Regions from separate parts of the Devosia sp. Micro-HW1 genome, predicted to be linked through region 1. Evidence: predicted binding sites of a transcription regulator. Region 1 holds the regulator's gene; each other region holds the start of a gene.
What was found. The regulator LexA, encoded in region 1, represses DNA repair genes until DNA is damaged. The targets are predictions, from matches to a motif close to TGTTCNNNNTGTGTTCNG.

Region 1 (5,546 bases):
CGTCATCACATCGTGCTGGCCGAGCGCGTCCGCGAAGGCATTCGCGAAGCGGGCGGCATCGCCATCGAATTTCCGGTCCATCCGATCCAGGAAACCGGCAAGCGCCCCACCGCCGGCCTCGACCGGAACCTTGCCTATCTCGGTCTCGTCGAAGTTCTCTACGGCTATCCGCTCGATGGCGTGGTGCTGACCATCGGTTGCGACAAGACGACCCCGGCCATGCTGATGGGTGCGGCCACCGTCAATATTCCGGCCATCGCCCTCTCGGTCGGCCCCATGCTCAATGGCTGGCACAAGGGTGAGCGCACCGGTTCGGGCACGATCGTCTGGAAGGCCCGCCAGATGCTCGCCGCCGGCGAGATCGACTATCCCAAGTTCATCGAGCTGGTGGCGTCCTCCGCACCCTCGACCGGCTATTGCAACACCATGGGCACGGCCTCGACCATGAACTCGCTGGCCGAAGCCCTCGGCATGCAGCTGCCCGGTTCGGCCGCGATTCCCGCGCCCTATCGCGACCGCCAGGAAATGGCCTGGCGCACCGGCAAGCGCGCCGTGGAAATGGTGCACGAGGACCTCAAGCCCTCTGACATCCTGACCAAGGAAAACTTCCTCAACGCCATCGTGGTCAATTCCGCCATTGGCGGCTCAACCAACGCGCCGATCCACATCAACGCCATTGCCAAGCATATCGGCGTCGATCTCAACATCGATGAGTGGCAGCAGCACGGTCACAAGGTGCCGCTGCTGGTCAACCTGCAGCCGGCTGGCGAATATCTGGGTGAGGACTACTACCATGCCGGTGGTGTCCCCGCCGTGGTCAACGAGCTGATGGCGCAGGGCCTCATTCATGAGAACGCCCCCACGGTCAACGGCAAGACCATTGGCGAGAACTGCCGCACAACCACGATCGAAGACGACAAGGTCATCCGGCATTTCGACAACCCGCTGAAGAAGGAAGCCGGCTTCCTCGTGCTGCGCGGCAATCTTTTCGACAATGCCATCATGAAGACGTCGGTCATCTCGGCCGAGTTCCGTGACCGCTATCTCTCCGATCCCGCCCATCCGGGCATGTTCGAGGGCAAGGCTGTGGTCTTCGACGGCCCCGAGGACTATCACAACCGCATCGATGACCCGGCTCTCGAGATCGACGAGCACACGCTGCTCTTCATGCGCGGCGCTGGCCCGATCGGCTATCCGGGCGCTGCAGAAGTGGTCAACATGCGGCCGCCGGCCTACCTCATCAAGAAGGGCGTCTCTTCACTCGCCTGTATCGGTGACGGCCGCCAGTCGGGCACGTCAGGCTCGCCCTCGATCCTCAATGCCTCGCCTGAGGCGGCGGCCGGTGGCAACCTTGCCATCCTCAAGACCGGTGACCGGGTGCGCATCGACCTTAACAAGGGCGAAGCCGACATCTTGATCTCGGCCGAGGAAATCGCCAACCGCCGCGCGGCGCTGGAAGCGGAAGGGGGCTACAAGTTCCCCAGGCACCAGACCCCGTGGCAGGAAATCCAGCGTGGCCTCGTCGGGCAGCTGGGCGACGGCGCCATCCTCAAGCCCGCCGAAAAGTACCAGCGCATTGCTCAGACCGAAGGCCTGCCGCGCGACAACCACTAGGCATGTCCGCCTAGGCGGGAACACCCGGCCAGACGTCGCCACCGGGCTTGGCCCGGTGGTCAGTGCCTCTACAAGTGGGATTGCCGGGACAAGTCCGGCAATGACGATGCAAACGCAGTGACGGTGTCACTCCCCAAGCCAAAAACCAAAAGGCCCGCCAGTCGGCGGGCCTTTTCCAATTTCCGGGGGGAAAGGGGTCAATACTTGCGCAAAAGCCCAACGAGGCGGCCCTGCACCTTGACCCGGTCTGGCGGGAAGATGCGGGTTTCGTAGGCCGGGTTCGCGGCCTCCAGCGCCACCGTATCGCCCTTGCGGCGGAGACGCTTGAGGGTCGCTTCCTCGTCATCCACCAGGGCAACGATGATCTCGCCGGTCGAGGCGTGTTCCTGCTTCTTGATGAGCACGGTATCGCCATCGAAAATGCCGGCGTCGATCATGGAATCGCCGCGCACTTCAAGGGCATAATGTTCACCGGCGCCGAGCATTTCGGGCGGCACGGCAATAGTATGGGAATGGGACTGGATGGCCTCGATGGGGGTACCAGCCGCGATGCGGCCCATCACCGGGATCGAGACCGGCCGCGCATAGTCCTCGCCACCGGCATTACCGCGGGCAGGGGGGCTCGCGACCTTGCCCAGATTGCCCTCGATGACCGCCGGCTCGAAGCGTGCCTTGCGGCCGCCGAGCGATGGATTCATCGAGTCAGGGAGCTTTACCACTTCCAGCGCCCGGGCACGGTTCGGCAGGCGGCGGATAAAGCCACGTTCCTCGAGCGCCGTGATCAGCCTGTGGATGCCGGATTTCGATGCCAGATCAAGGGCATCCTTCATTTCGTCGAAGCTGGGGGGAATGCCGCTCTCCTTCATCCTTTCATGGATGAACATCAGCAGCTCGTGTTGTTTGCGTGTCAGCATCGGCCCCTCGGTCCAGAATCGGAACATAGACGGAACGACCATACATGTTCCAGTTATGTTCTGCAATGCCCTCTGCCGGATCGGGGCCTGGACGGTTCACATGAACGCGATTGTAGATCAGAATCCGTCGATGCTACTGACTTCAACAAGCGTTCCGGCAGGCTGACCGGGGTCGTGCTCAGGCTGGACAATGAGCAGGTCAGCGGAGGCCAGGGACGAGGTGTGGCCGCTGTCCGTCTGGCTGATCGGTTCGGCCAGAGGGCCCGTCTCGCCATGAACGAGTTTGGCACGCATGAAATGGCGGCGAGCGGTGTTGGGCGGCGTGGGACCCGCAAGCGGCAGACGCAACGCGTCTGGTTCGGCGTGACCCAGGAAGGCACGCAGGGCCGGCTTGATGAAGACGAGTGCCGTGACCATGGCCGAGACGGGATTGCCTGGCAGTCCGAACACGAGAGTCTTGCCGCGCACGCCAAACATCAGTGGCTTGCCCGGGCGCATGTTGATCCGCCAGAAATCCAGCGTCACGCCGAGTTCTGCCAGCACATCCTGAACCAGGTCATGCTCGCCCACCGATGCGCCGCCGGTGGTGATGAGAAAATCCGGCTCGTCGGCGAAGGCGGCGCCGAGTCTGGTGCGCAGCGCATCGACAGTATCAGGGACAATGCCGTGATCGGTCACCGCTTCCGCATAGGGCGCCAGCATGGCGCCGAGCCCGAAACTGTTGGAGGCGACGATCTGGTCCGGCCCCAATGCACTGCCGGGGAGCACGAGTTCGTCACCGGTTGCCACAAGCCCGATCCGAGGACGCCTTGCCACGACGAGCTCCGGCGCGTTGGCCGCAGCCGCCACCGCGATCTGCATCGGCGTGAGGCGGGTGCCAGCCGGCACCAGCACCTGGCCGGTCGCAAAGTCGTTGCCCTTCGGCCTGACGCTGTGGCCAGGCCGGGCAGGGGCGGTGAACCGCACACGGTCGCCTTCGCGCACGGCCTCTTCCTGCATGATGACGGTGTCGGCCCCTGCAGGAACCGGCGCGCCGGTGAAGATCCGGATTGTCTGGCCGTGACCGACCGTTCCTGCAAAGCCGGCCCCGGCCTGCGACGTGCCGACCACATTGAGCCAGGAGCCCTCGGCGACGTCGGCAGCACGCATGGCATAGCCGTCCATGGCGCTGGCGTCGAAAGGTGGCTGGTGGTGCTGCGCCACGAGAGGTTCGGCCAGGACCCGCCCAAGGGCCGCCGCAATGGACACGCGCTCCGCCTCGGGGGCGGAAACTCGTCCCAGGATGGCCCTCAGGGCATCATCGACGGGGAGCAGACTCATGGCGCGCGCAAAAAGTCGCCCGACTTGCCGCCGGACTTTTCGACGAGGCAGAGATCGGAAATGACCATGGCCCGGTCTATGGCCTTGGCCATGTCGTAGAGGGTGAGCGCCGTAACGGAAGCAGCCGTCAGCGCTTCCATTTCCACCCCGGTCTGGCCGGTGGTTTCGGCCGTGGCGAGAATGAGAATTGAGCCGGGACCATCGCCCTCGATTTCAACACTCACCTTGGTGAGCGGAATGGGATGGCAGAGAGGGATCAGCTCACTGGTTTTCTTGGCCGCCATGATCCCGGCGACGCGGGCGACTGCGAGCGCATCGCCCTTCTTGAGGCCCCCACCAAGAATGTTGGCGATTGTCGTCGCCTGGCCGGAAATCCGCGCTTGCGCCACGGCCTTGCGACGCGTAACGGCCTTGTCACCGATGTCGACGATATGGGCCTCGCCCTTCTCGTTGAGATGGGTGAGGCCGCCGGACATCAGCGCACCGCTTCCGGAGCGCCCATAAGCAGCGTGCGGGTGGCGGCGACAACGTCGTCCTGCCGCATCAGGCTCTCGCCGACGAGGAAGGTGCCGACATTGCACCGCTCGTCGAGCATCTTGACCTGCTCGTAGGTGACAATGCCGCTCTCGCTCACCAGCAGCACGCCGTCTGGCACGCCGGCGGCGAGGTTCACCGTGGTTTCGAGCGTCGTCTCGAAGGTGCGCAGGTTGCGGTTGTTGACGCCGATGAACTTGGCATCGAGCGCCAGCGCCCGATCCAGCTCGAGCTGGTCATGCACTTCCACCAGCGCGTCCATGCCCCATTCTTCGGCGGCATCGAGCAGATAGCGGGCGACGTCGTCGCCCACGGCGGCGAGGATGATGAGGATGCAGTCCGCGCCCCAGGAACGGGCTTCCGCCACCTGGTAGGTTTCGAACAGGAAGTCCTTGCGCAGCACCGGCAGTTTCGTCGCGGCGCGGGCTTCAATCAGGTAGCTTGGCGAACCCTGGAAGCTGGGCCGGTCGGTAAGGACGGAGAGGCATGCCGCGCCAGCCGTTTCATAGGCGCGCGCGATCTCGGCCGGATGAAAATCGGGGCGGATCAGGCCTTTTGACGGGCTGGCCTTCTTCACCTCGGCGATGAGGGCAAAATCGCCCCGGGCGCGCTTGTCCTTGATGGCTTTGACAAATCCACGGGGCGGCGGCTGGTCGTGAGCCTCGGCGACGACTTCCGCCCAGGGGCGCATGCTCTTGGCCGCGGCGATTTCTTCGCGCTTGTAGATTTCGATCTGCTTGAGAAAATCGCTCATGATGCATGTCCGTTCGATACGGCGACGAGGCGGGCGAGCGTCGCCTTCGCCTTGCCGGTGTCAATGGTTTCGCGGGCCAGGGCAATGCCGTCCTCGATGGTCGCGACCTTGTCGGCCACCAGCAGCGCCGCCCCGGCGTTCAGCAGCACGGTGTCACGATACGCGCCCGGCGCCCCCTCGAACAGCGCCACGATGGCGGCCGCATTGTCGGCGGGCTCACCACCCAGCAGGTCCTTGGGATCAGTCAGCTTGAGGCCGACGCGTTCGGGATGGATTTCAAAGCTGCGCAGGTCGCCATTGGCGATCTGGGCGACGAAATTGGGGCCCGAGGTGGAAAGCTCGTCGAGTCCCTCGCTCGAATGCACCACCCAGGCCTTGATGGCGCGGTTGGCCAGCAGCGCTGCCGCGAC
Region 2 (5,546 bases), 1.7 Mb from region 1:
ACGGCATAGAGAATGGCCAGCAGTTGCGGCAGGCGCCCAAGCAGCACATTGGCGACAACCAGACAAGCAATGACCAAGGCTGCCAGAAGACGCCAGTCGGCAAGTGCGGGGCTTCCAGCCGCGGCTGCCCCTCGACGCTGTGGCGTCGAAACCCTGGCACCGCCCAGGATCTGCGCCGATTTGGCCTCGATCCGTCCATCTGTTCCGAACCCGCGCACGAAGCGGATCGTGTCGCCCTCCAGCGGGCGGTTCCGAGCCGCCCGCAATGCGGAAACATGGACAAAGACGCGCTCGCCGTCGTCGGCAGCGATAAAGCCAAAGCCGCGCTCGTCATTCCAGTGAATCAGGCGACCCTCTTGCGCCATGCTTGCCCCCCGATTTGCCGGCAGACATGCTAGACGCCTTCTCCTAACAAGGCGTCTTCTGCACCGCCGCTAGAAGAGCGACTGTCGCAGCGGCAGCTTTATCGGCGCGGGAAAACCGGTTGCCAGCTCGTCCCAGAACCGGTCCCGCAGCACTTCCGGGAAGACATGCCCCTGGGGTAGCGCGTCGCGGGCGAACCAGCCCGCCTCGCTGATGGATTCGCCCTCGGCCGGATTGGCGGACACGTCGATCTCGCCCGAGACATAGTCGGCCAGGAACCAGAATTTGACGATGCGGCCGGAAGTGTCCACCAGTTCGTCGATATAGGCCATTGTTCGCGCGCGCACCCGCAGGCCGGTCTCTTCAAACGCTTCGCGCTCGGCCGCCGCGTGCAATTCCTCCGCCCCTTCGACGCCGCCGCCGGGACCAGCCCAGAAGTCGTGGACGCCGCGTCGAAAGTGGCGAACCAGCAGGATGCGGTTGTCGCGCAGCGCCAGCACGCCGGCGGAAATGCGATGCTTCATAAGAGGTCCGATCAGGCGGCGCCGAAATTCAGCCGATAGCTGAGGGCCTCGGCAATATGGGGTCGGGCGACCTTATCGGAGGCGGAGAGATCGGCAAGCGTGCGCGCCACCTTGAGCACACGGTGATAGGCACGGGCCGAAAGGTTGAATCGCTCGGCGGCCTGCAGCAGCAGGGACTGGCTTTCCCGATCCGGCTCGACCAGTTTTTCGATCAGCGCCGAGGGCGCAGCGGCATTGGTCAGCACCTGGGGCTGGCCGGCCGCGGCATAGCGCCGGGCCTGTTTTTCGCGCGCGGCCGCAACGCGAAGCGCGACTTCATGCGAGCTTTCTGCCGGGGCGGCGGGCGCGATCATGTCGGCGGCGGACACGGCGGGAACGTCGATGCGGATATCGATGCGATCAAGGAAGGGTCCGGAGAGCCGGGCCTGATAGTCCCCGGCACAGGCGGCGCCGCGCTTGCAGACGTGGCCGGGCGTGCCGGCAAGGCCGCATTTGCACGGGTTCATCGCCGCCACCAGCTGGAAGCGGCTGGGATAGGCGACGCGGGCATTGGCCCTGGCAATGACCGTCTCGCCGCTTTCAAGCGGCTGGCGGAGGCTGTCGAGCACATTGGGCGCGAATTCGGGCAATTCGTCGAGAAACAGCACGCCATTATGGGCCAGGCTCGCCTCGCCCGGCCGCACTTTCAGCCCGCCGCCCACCAGGGCTGCCATGGAGGCCGAATGATGCGGGGCGCGGAAGGGCCGGCGATCGGAAAGGGCACCACCTGCCAGTTCGCCGGCTATGGACTGGATCATGGACACATCGAGCAGTTCGCGCGGCGAGAGGGGCGGCAGGATGGAAGGCAGGCGCGCCGCCAGCATGGACTTTCCGGCGCCGGGCGGCCCCACCAGCAGCAGATTGTGTCCGCCGGCCGCGGCCACTTCCAGCGCCCGGCGCGCCACCGCCTGGCCGCGCACATCCATCAGGTCCGGCAGGTCATCAGGTGCAGCCAGATGCCGGCCCGGCCGGGGCCGCGCCTGCAATTGATGGCCGGTCAGGTGGTTGGCCAGAGCAATGAGGCTGTCGGCCGCGATGATGTCGACATCCTCGCCGGCCCAGGCCGCTTCCGGTCCGGAGGGCGAGGGGCAGACAATTCCCATGCCCCGGGCGCTGGCCGCCATGGCCGCGGGCAGCACGCCCCCGACATGGGCAATGCGACCATCAAGTCCCAGTTCGCCCAGCGCCAGATAACCGTCCAGGGCATCGCGGGGAATGGCTCCCAGAGCCCCCATCAGCGCCAGGGCGATGGGCAAATCATAGTGGCTGCCTTCCTTGGGCAGGTCGGCGGGCGCCAGATTGATGGTGATGCGCTTGGGCGGCAGGCCAAGACCGGAGGCGGTGAGGGCGGCCCGGACGCGTTCGCCACTCTCGCGCACCGCCTTGTCGGGCAGGCCCACCAGCACCAGACCGGGAAAGCCGGGACCGATATGCGCCTGCACATCGACGGTCACGGCCTCGATCCCCTGAAACGCCACAGTCGTCACCCGCGTGACCATCGTGTGAGCCCCCATTTGCAGCGGAGGCTAGCAGAGTGACCGCGGCTTAACAAGAACGTATGGCGAACAAAGAATGGAGTGTTAACCATAGGGGATGCCACATTGGTTACCCTAAATCTCCGTTAACCGCGCCATGTTGAATCAAATGCAGTTTCAGTTCTGCGTTTCGAGTGTCTTTGCCCATGGCCTTCTCTGCCCGCCGCTCCGTCTCCGCTGCTGTTCGCGGCGCCGTTCTGAGCCTGACCGTGCTGGCGCTGGTCGCCTGCGGCAGCGTGGGCGGCCTCTACAATGCCATTCCGGGCGATAACCGCCCCCATGCCAAGGTGGACCGTGCCCGGGGCATGCCCATTCAGGGCATCGACGTGGCCCGCTACCAGGAGAATGTCGATTTCGCCAAGGCCCGCGCCGCCGGCATCCATTTCGTCTTCATGAAGGCGACCGAAGGCAAGGACTATATCGATCCCGATTTCCGCGCCAACTGGATACGGGCCCGCGATGCCGGCATGCCGCGCGGCGCCTATCACTTCATGACCTGGTGCTCGCTGGCCTCCGAGCAGGCGACCTGGTTCGCCCAGAACGTGCCCTTCGACCCCAGCGCCCTGCCGCCGGTGCTCGACCTTGAGTGGAACAATCATTCGAGCTGCAAGGTGAAGCCGAGCAAGGCCGATGCGCTCGAAAAGATCCGTGTCATGCTCGATGCGATGGAGCGCCATACCGGCAAGCTGCCGATCATCTATACCGACATGAATTTCCACCGCGACATTCTTGAAGGCGAGTATTTCCCCAATGCCTTCTGGCTGCGCTCCACCGCTGCCGAGCCGCATGAGCGCTACAACAACCGCCCCTGGACCTTCTGGCAATATACCCAGACCGGCGTGGTGCCGGGCGTGCGCGGCGAAGTCGATCGCAATGTCTATTACGGCTCGACCGAGGACTGGCTGATGTTCCTCTATACCGGCTGCGACCCGCGTGCCGTGGCGGCCCTGCAGGCCACCGGACGGTGCCTGCCGGCCAAGTAGGCGCCAGGGCTGAATTTGGCGCTACCCAAGGCCGGACGTGCCGCATAAAGTTGCAGCGCGTATGGGCTAAAGGGACAAGGCCAATGAATTTTCTGGGTGATTTTGGACTGGACGGGCTCAGCGTGGTGCTGATCGGGCTGGGCATCCTGGCGGTCATGGTGCTGTTTGCCGGCGCCAAGACCGTACCGCAGGGCTATAATTACACCATCGAGCGCTTCGGCAAATATACCCGCACGCTGAAACCCGGCCTCAACCTGATCGTGCCCTTCATCGACACGATCGGCAAGAAGATGAACGTCATGGAGCAGGTGCTTGATGTGCCGCACCAGGAGGTCATCACCCGCGACAATGCCACGGTGACCGCCAATGGCGTCACCTTCTACCAGATCCTCGATGCCGCCTCGGCCGCCTACGAGGTGACCCATCTCGAGCACGCCATCCTCAACCTCACCATGACCAATATCCGCTCGGTGATGGGGTCGATGGATCTCGACGAGCTGCTCAGCCACCGCGACCAGATCAATGACAAGGTGCTGCGCGTCGTCGATACGGCGGTGGCGCCCTGGGGTATCAAGATCACCCGCATCGAGATCAAGGATATCGACCCGCCCAAGGACCTGGTGGATTCCATGGGCCGGCAGATGAAGGCAGAGCGCGAGAAGCGCGCCACCATTCTCGAAGCCGAGGGCCGGCGCCAGGCGGCCATTCTCAAGGCCGAGGGCGAAAAGCAGGCGCAGGTGCTGGAAGCCGAAGGCCGCCGCGAAGCCGCCTTCCGCGATGCCGAAGCGCGCGAACGCGCCGCAGAGGCCGAAGCCAAGGCCACCCAGCTGGTGTCGGATGCCATTGCCTCGGGCAATGTGCAGGCCATCAACTATTTCGTCGCCAACAATTACATCAAGGCGCTGGAAGGCATTGCCACGGCGCCGAACCAGAAACTGCTGATGCTGCCGGTCGAGGCCGCCAGCGTCATCGGCGCCATTGGCGGGATTGCCGAGATCGCCCGCGAGACTTTTGGGGGCGACAAGCCCAACCCGGCGCGACCGTCGAGCCGGCCGCCCAGCTCGACGCCATCGACCTGACGGGAGGCCGGCATGCAGATCATTGCCTATCTGGGCGAAAATGCCCCCTGGAGCTGGATCATTGCCGGCCTCGTCCTCTTGGCGCTGGAGCTGGTCCTGCCCGGCGGATACCTGCTCTGGATGGGAATTGCCGGCATCCTGACCGGACTGATCGTGCTGTTCCAGCCGCTCGACTGGCCCGTGCAATGGCTGATCTTCGGCCTGTTGTCGCTGGCCTCGATCCTGATCTGGATCCGGGTGACGCGCCGCCGTGGCACAAGGACGGATCGCCCGCTGCTCAACGAGCGGGCCGCCCATTTCATCGGCCGCGAAGTGGTGCTCGACCGTCCGATCGAGGGCGGTTTCGGGCGCCTGGCGCTGGGGGACACGGTCTGGCGCATTGCCGGACCGGACCTGCCACAGGGCCAGAAGGTGCGGATCATCGGGGCCGAGGGCGCCGTCCTGCTGGTCGAGGCCATCTAGGCGCGCCCCGGCGCGGGGCAAGGGTTCGTTAACCATAAACTGAAAGGATGGCGGCGTGGGCCCGAAAGGGCACGGCCAAGGTCCGCGTGCCCGCGGCGTAAGGTGCGGAGCGGTGCGTGGCCCGGCGAATTCTGACAGTGCTGAGTGTGGTTCTGGCAGCGACGACGCTGCCGGGGCCAGCCCATGCCGATCCTTTCGTCATCGACAAGACCGGGCTCGACAATGACCGGCTGGCGCCTGGCCTCTATCCATCCGCGCCGATGCCCGAGGGCTTTGCCGTGCCGCCCGAACCCGCCCATCCGCCGCTGGAAATCGACTGGTCGGTAGGCCTCAAGGGGAGCTACACCGCCGCGAGCGCCGGCAATGGCTTCGTCACCACGCTCAAACCCGCCTTTACCGCCACCCATCAGGGCGTCCGCACCGATCTGGTGCTCGATGGCAGCGCCGAACTGGCGCGTGCGCCCGAGGGCAGTGTCGTCATCGACGCGCTGGGCCTCAAGCTTGATGGCACGACCATGCTCGACCGCGATACGACGCTGTCGGGCGTGGCAAGCCTGCGCC
Region 3 (5,546 bases), 1.4 Mb from region 1:
TGACTGCCCCGACCAAAACGTGCGCTCGAAGCGGTTCATCTCCGCCTGGGTGCGGCGATAGGTGATGGACTTGTCGATGATGATCGCCCAGCACCAGACCGATGCTGCGAGCAGACCGAGCATGACCGATTTGACAACAAAGTCAGCGGCCCAGAACAGGCCCCAGATGGACAGGTCAGCATGCGGAGCGACCGCTCCCACTGCATCCATGGCTTCCATGAAACTTTCTTCCTTCTGGCCGGCTCGAATGTGCGGCCCCATTGCCGTTGCGATGGGGACGAAATCTGTCAAAATTAAGAGAAATGCCCGCTATGCCGGGCGCTGGTGAGGGTCCGGCGCGGTGCAAATCTGCCAATTCACCCTTATGGTCACCAAGGAGTTAACAAAGAGAGTCCGAGCCCTCGGGGCGGAGATACACCGCCCTCAGGCGCCGGGCACCAGACGGGCCCGCAGGTCGGCCGGCAGGCGCGCCGGTCCGCCCGACATCTTGATCGCCACCACCGTGACCCTGGCCTGGGTAATGACCTTGTCGTCACGATAAAGTGTCTGCCGGAGCACCAGCCGGACCCCGCCGGCCTCCACCACTTCGGTGCTTACCGTCAGCAGGTCGTCGATCCGCGCAGCAGCGACGAAGTCGAGTTCCATTGATCGTACGGCAAAGGCGATGCCCTGCTCGACCAGCTCGTGATGATGGATGCCCAGATCGCGCAGGAACTCGGTACGGCCGCGCTCGAAGAACTTCAGATGGGCGGCGTGATAGACATTGCCCGAAAAATCGGTGTCTTCGTAATAGATGCGGACGGAATGGGTATGGATGCTCATGCCGGTTTGAAACCCAGGCCGCGTTCGGCCATCGCAGGATCGAGTTCGACAAAGCTCTTCGGACCGACGCCATGCAGGTCCGCCACCTCCTTGCGGGTCCAGCCGGCGAGATCGGTAAAGCTGAAAAGGCCCGCTTGCGCCAGTGCCCGATGCGCAGGACGGCTGAGCTTCAGCGTATCGGCGATGCGGTCCCCGGCGCTGCTCACCGCCCCACCCTCTCGTCGTGCACCACATGGGTCAACTGATCGGGGAGGCCGCGCAGGAAATCCGGCAGCCAGTGCGGCAGGAGATTGAACTCTTCCAGTGCCCTGCCCGCAAGCGGCACCCAATGGAAGGACAGGTCATGCCCCTCGTCGAAACGCTTCAGCCAGGGTGATCTGCCATCCGGCCCCTGGCCCGGCAGGGTCACGGAATAGAAGAAGCCGAGCTCGTGAAAATCCTCGCCCTCGCGGCGATAAAAGCTCTCCGAAGTGGCCAGCATCGCGCCGATTTCCGCTGGCAGATCAAGCTCTTCGGCAATCTCGCGGATGAGGCTGAGGCGGCTGTCCTCGCCCAGCTCGATCCGGCCTCCGGGCAGCATGCAATAGTCGTCATCATCTTCGCGGCAGATCAGCACATGGCCTTGGGCAATGATGATCCCGGCGACCCGGAAGTTGAAGCGCTGCCCTTCGATGGGAAAGCTGATGACGTGGCGGGCGCTCACTCCTCGCTCTCCTCGAACAGGCTGGCCTGCAGGCCCGCAAAGCCCTGCGGAATGATTTTATTGAGATGCTGGAAGGCGATAGCGGTCAGCATGCGGCCGCGCGGGGTGCGCTGGATAAAGCCCTGCTGCAACAGATAGGGCTCGACGATTTCCTCGATGGCGTCGCGCGGTTCGGACAGCGCCGCCGCGATGGTCTCGATGCCGACAGGCCCACCATTGTAGAAATCGGCAATGACATTGAGGTAGCGGCGATCGAGCTGGTCGAGGCCGCGCGCGTCGACATCGAGGCGCAGCAGGGCCTTATTTGCTAACACACTGTTGACCTCAGCCACCCCCTCGACCTGCGCGAAGTCGATGACGCGGCGCAAGAGCCGTCCGGCAATGCGTGGCGTGCCGCGCGAGCGTCGTGCCACCTCCATCGCCCCGTCCGGTGACATGGGCATGCCGATGAGGCGCGCGCCCCTGGTCACGATCTTGACCAGTTCCTCGGGCGTATAGAAATTGAGCCGGACGGGAATGCCGAAGCGGTCCCGCAATGGCGTCGTCAGCAGACCCGCGCGGGTGGTGGCGCCAACCAGGGTGAATTTGGCCAGATCGATGCGAACCGACCGCGCGGCCGGACCCTCGCCGATGATGAGATCGAGCTGGAAATCCTCCATCGCGGGATAAAGGACTTCCTCGATCGCCGGGTTGAGGCGATGGATTTCATCGATGAACAGCACATCGCGCTCTTCGAGATTGGTCAGAAGCGCCGCGAGGTCACCGGCCTTGGCGATAACAGGACCTGATGTGGCGCGGAAGCCCACGCCCAGTTCCTTGGCGATGATCTGCGCCAAAGTGGTCTTGCCCAGGCCCGGCGGGCCGACAAACAGCACATGGTCCAGCGCCGAGCCGCGCTTTTTGGCGGCCTCGATGAACACTTCGAGATTGGCGCGCGCTGCCGCCTGCCCCACGAAATCGGAAAAGCCCGAGGGGCGGAGCGAAACGTCGAGATTGTCGTCCCGACCGGCAGATGCAGATGTCAGATTGGTCACGCCTGGCCTATTGAATGCTCGATACCGGGACACAGGCCGACCGCACGGCCGTCTTGTCCTTGAGATCGGGGTTCTGCCGCGTCATGCGGAAGAACATTTTGGTGAGATAATCCAGTCGCGGCACGCAGGACCAGCGCGGCATGGGATTGGCCGGATCGTGAAAATAGTAGGGTTTGGTCGAGCCATCGTCCTCGACGAACCAGATAGCCACCGCCGTCGGCTCGTTCTGGTCGGCTGAAGCCGCAACCGGCGCCAAAGTCGCCGCGACCAGCAGGCCTGCCACCCACCATTTCCGTCCCATGCCCGTCATGCTGTTCTCCCCTGGTTTCAGGCAGCACCCTAGCTGCTCAATTCCCTCAGGCCCAGCCGGATCAGCTTTTCGGTCGGCGTGTCCTCGCCTTCCCTGCCCACGACCCGCGCCAGCGCGGCCGAGGCCTGGGCGCTGGAATAGCCCAGATTGGTGAGCGCCGAGACGGCATCGGTCACATTGCTGGTCGCCACGCCTTCCCCGAGAGCCGTCTGCAGGCCCAGCGTGCCCGCATCCAAGGCGCCCATGGCCGGGACCTTGCCCTTGAGCTCGGTGACCACGCGCAGGGCCAGCTTGGGTCCAACGCCATTGGCCCGGCCAATCATCGCCTTGTCCTGCAGCGCCACAGCGCTCGACAATTCCGACGGAGTCATCACCGAAAGAATGGCCAGCGCTACGCGCGCGCCCACCCCCTGCACAGTGGTCAAGAGGTTGAACCAGCTCTTCTCGGCCTCGTTGGCAAAGCCATAGAGCTTAATGAAATCCTCGCGCACGATGGTCTCGATGAAGACTACCGTCGCCTCCCCGACGCGCGGCAGCGCCTGCAAGGTGCGACCGGAACAGAAGACCTCGTAGCAGACCCCGCCGCAGTCGATCAGCACGCTGTCATCGGAAAAACTGTCGACCAGGCCCTTCAGCTTGCCGATCATGCATAGGCTCCCATGCGCCGGGCAGAAACACGATGGTGAGCGTGGCAGATGGCCACGGCCAGCGCGTCGGCCGCGTCTGCCCCCTTGATCACCGCCGCCGGCAGCAGCGTCTTGACCATGAGGGCCACCTGGTTCTTCTCGGCATGGCCCGTACCGACCACGGATTTCTTGACGAGATTGGTGGCATATTCGGCCACGACAAGGCCGCGCAGAGCGGGCACGACCAGGGTGACGCCGCGCGCCTGCCCCAGGATCAGTGCCGATCGGGCACCCGCATTGACGAAGGTTTCTTCCACGGCGGCCTCATCGGGACTGTGCCGATCCAGGACCTCGCCCAGGCCGCCGGCCAGCGCCGCCAGACGATCAGCCAGGGCGCCGTCGGTTGGCGGCGTGATCGTGCCGCCGGCCACAAAGCTCAGCCGATTGTCCAGCGCCTCGATAATGCCCCAGCCGCAGCGGCGCAGGCCCGGATCGATGCCGATGATTCGCACAGAACGTGTCATGGTGTTCCTTGTAGTGAGCGCGCCGGAGCTTACCAAGGACAAAGTGAACAAATGAGCAACAAACTCATTTTGCCGCCACCGGTCGTTAAAATGCGAGCAACAAAAAACACGTCACGTTGATGAACCAGCGGCTAGCGTCCGAGCCTTGGGAATGCAGTGATGTGGGGCGCGAAATGGCAGAGGCGAAACAATTTTTGGCGCACGGGGCGTCGCAGATCTGCCGTCACCAGATGCCGCTCGCGCTGCTCGGCACGCAGACAAGCGCAATTTGACCCAGATGCAGTCACCGCGAAACCGGCCCCTGCTCGGCTGGACCAGCGTCGGGCGCTGGACCCTGTTCGGCACCCTGGCCTGCATCGGCGCATCGATCAGCTTCACGCTCATTGCCTTTGGCGATCTGAGCGGCGATCTGGCCGTGCGCATACTGGTCAGTGCCGTGGCATTACCCATCATCATCGGTGCGCCGCTGTTTTTCTATTTCAGCATGCGGATGCGGGGCCTCGTCATAGCCAATGCCCGGCTTGGACGCGTCGCGCGCACCGACAGCCTCACCGCCTGCCTCAACCGCGGCGCCTTTACCAGCCATATCGATACCTGGCTGCGCCACCCTGCCACCGCCAGTTGCGGGGCGCTGCTGATGATCGACGCCGACAACTTCAAATCGATCAATGACCTCTATGGCCATGACATGGGCGACGAGGCGCTGACGGTGATCGCCCGGGCCATTCGCTCGACCCTGCGCAGTGGCGACATTGTGGGCCGCATGGGCGGCGAGGAATTCGGTGTCTTCCTGCCGGGCGTGACCCAGCATCAGGCCCAGGTTGTAGCCGAGCGCATCCGCGCGGCCGTCAACGGCGCCGAGTTCCGTCCGCATGGCGAGATGCGCCCGCTTTCGGTGAGCATCGGCGGGGCCGCTTTCGCCCAGACCACCAGTTTCGCCCAGCTGTTCCGCATTGCCGACCAGCGGCTCTACGGGGCCAAGCATGCCGGCCGCAACACCGCCGCCGTCGTGCAGGTCGAAGATCACCCGGTGATCAATCTCAAGCGCACGGGCTGACGGGGCATTCAGGGAGGTCTACGCCTGCTGGGCCAGCCACGAGGCGATGCGGACCGCTGCGGCATCCGGCGAGAGCGCGGTGACGTCGAGTTCCAGCAGATGCGGCGCGTCTGCGCCGAGCAAAGGCTTGGCCTCGGCGTGGTTGCGGCGGGCCATGTCCGCAGCGCGTGGCTTGCGCTTGGCGGCACGCCCTTCGCTCTGGATGCGGCGGATATTCTCGTCGAGCGCACAACGAAGATGGACCACGCAGAAGGGCGGGCGCAGCTCCCCCAGCCGGGCCAGCCGGCCCCATTCGGCATCGCCCCATTCGCTTTGCCCCGCAAGTACGGTGGTCAGGACCACAGGAACGTCGGGGGGAAGATCGAGGACCAGATCATGCGCGATCGCCTCGATTCGCTCGACGGCGGTCACGAACTGAGCGGATTTGAACTCGGTCAGCGCAAAGGCAATGTTGTAGACAGAATGTATAT

Region 2: a site for LexA is predicted at 2,477-2,494, ahead of MQW79_RS13000 (YifB family Mg chelatase-like AAA ATPase). Genes of this name have one in related genera too.
Region 3: a site for LexA is predicted at 4,063-4,080, ahead of ruvC (crossover junction endodeoxyribonuclease RuvC). Genes of this name have one in related genera too.

Annotation. Positions count from the first base shown of each region.
Region 1 covers NZ_CP094375.1:520,617-526,162, forward strand. The annotation lists gene MQW79_RS02390 (IlvD/Edd family dehydratase) at 1-1,614, shown strand, start outside; gene lexA (transcriptional repressor LexA) at 1,812-2,528, opposite strand; gene MQW79_RS02400 (molybdopterin molybdotransferase MoeA) at 2,646-3,848, opposite strand; gene moaC (cyclic pyranopterin monophosphate synthase MoaC) at 3,845-4,324, opposite strand; gene trpC (indole-3-glycerol phosphate synthase TrpC) at 4,324-5,136, opposite strand; gene trpD (anthranilate phosphoribosyltransferase) at 5,133-5,546, opposite strand, start outside.
Region 2 covers NZ_CP094375.1:2,701,299-2,706,844, reverse strand. The annotation lists gene MQW79_RS13010 (DUF1294 domain-containing protein) at 1-365, opposite strand, end outside; gene MQW79_RS13005 (NUDIX domain-containing protein) at 435-887, opposite strand; gene MQW79_RS13000 (YifB family Mg chelatase-like AAA ATPase) at 899-2,425, opposite strand; gene MQW79_RS12995 (glycoside hydrolase family 25 protein) at 2,608-3,444, shown strand; gene MQW79_RS12990 (SPFH domain-containing protein) at 3,528-4,523, shown strand; gene MQW79_RS12985 (NfeD family protein) at 4,536-4,985, shown strand; gene MQW79_RS12980 (outer membrane beta-barrel protein) at 5,102-5,546, shown strand, end outside.
Region 3 covers NZ_CP094375.1:1,931,695-1,937,240, forward strand. The annotation lists gene tolQ (protein TolQ) at 1-219, opposite strand, end outside; gene ybgC (tol-pal system-associated acyl-CoA thioesterase) at 424-822, opposite strand; gene MQW79_RS09195 (helix-hairpin-helix domain-containing protein) at 819-1,028, opposite strand; gene MQW79_RS09200 (NUDIX hydrolase) at 1,025-1,525, opposite strand; gene ruvB (Holliday junction branch migration DNA helicase RuvB) at 1,522-2,559, opposite strand; gene MQW79_RS09210 (hypothetical protein) at 2,567-2,869, opposite strand; gene ruvA (Holliday junction branch migration protein RuvA) at 2,899-3,516, opposite strand; gene ruvC (crossover junction endodeoxyribonuclease RuvC) at 3,513-4,019, opposite strand; gene MQW79_RS09225 (GGDEF domain-containing protein) at 4,297-5,076, shown strand; gene MQW79_RS09230 (AAA family ATPase) at 5,095-5,546, opposite strand, start outside.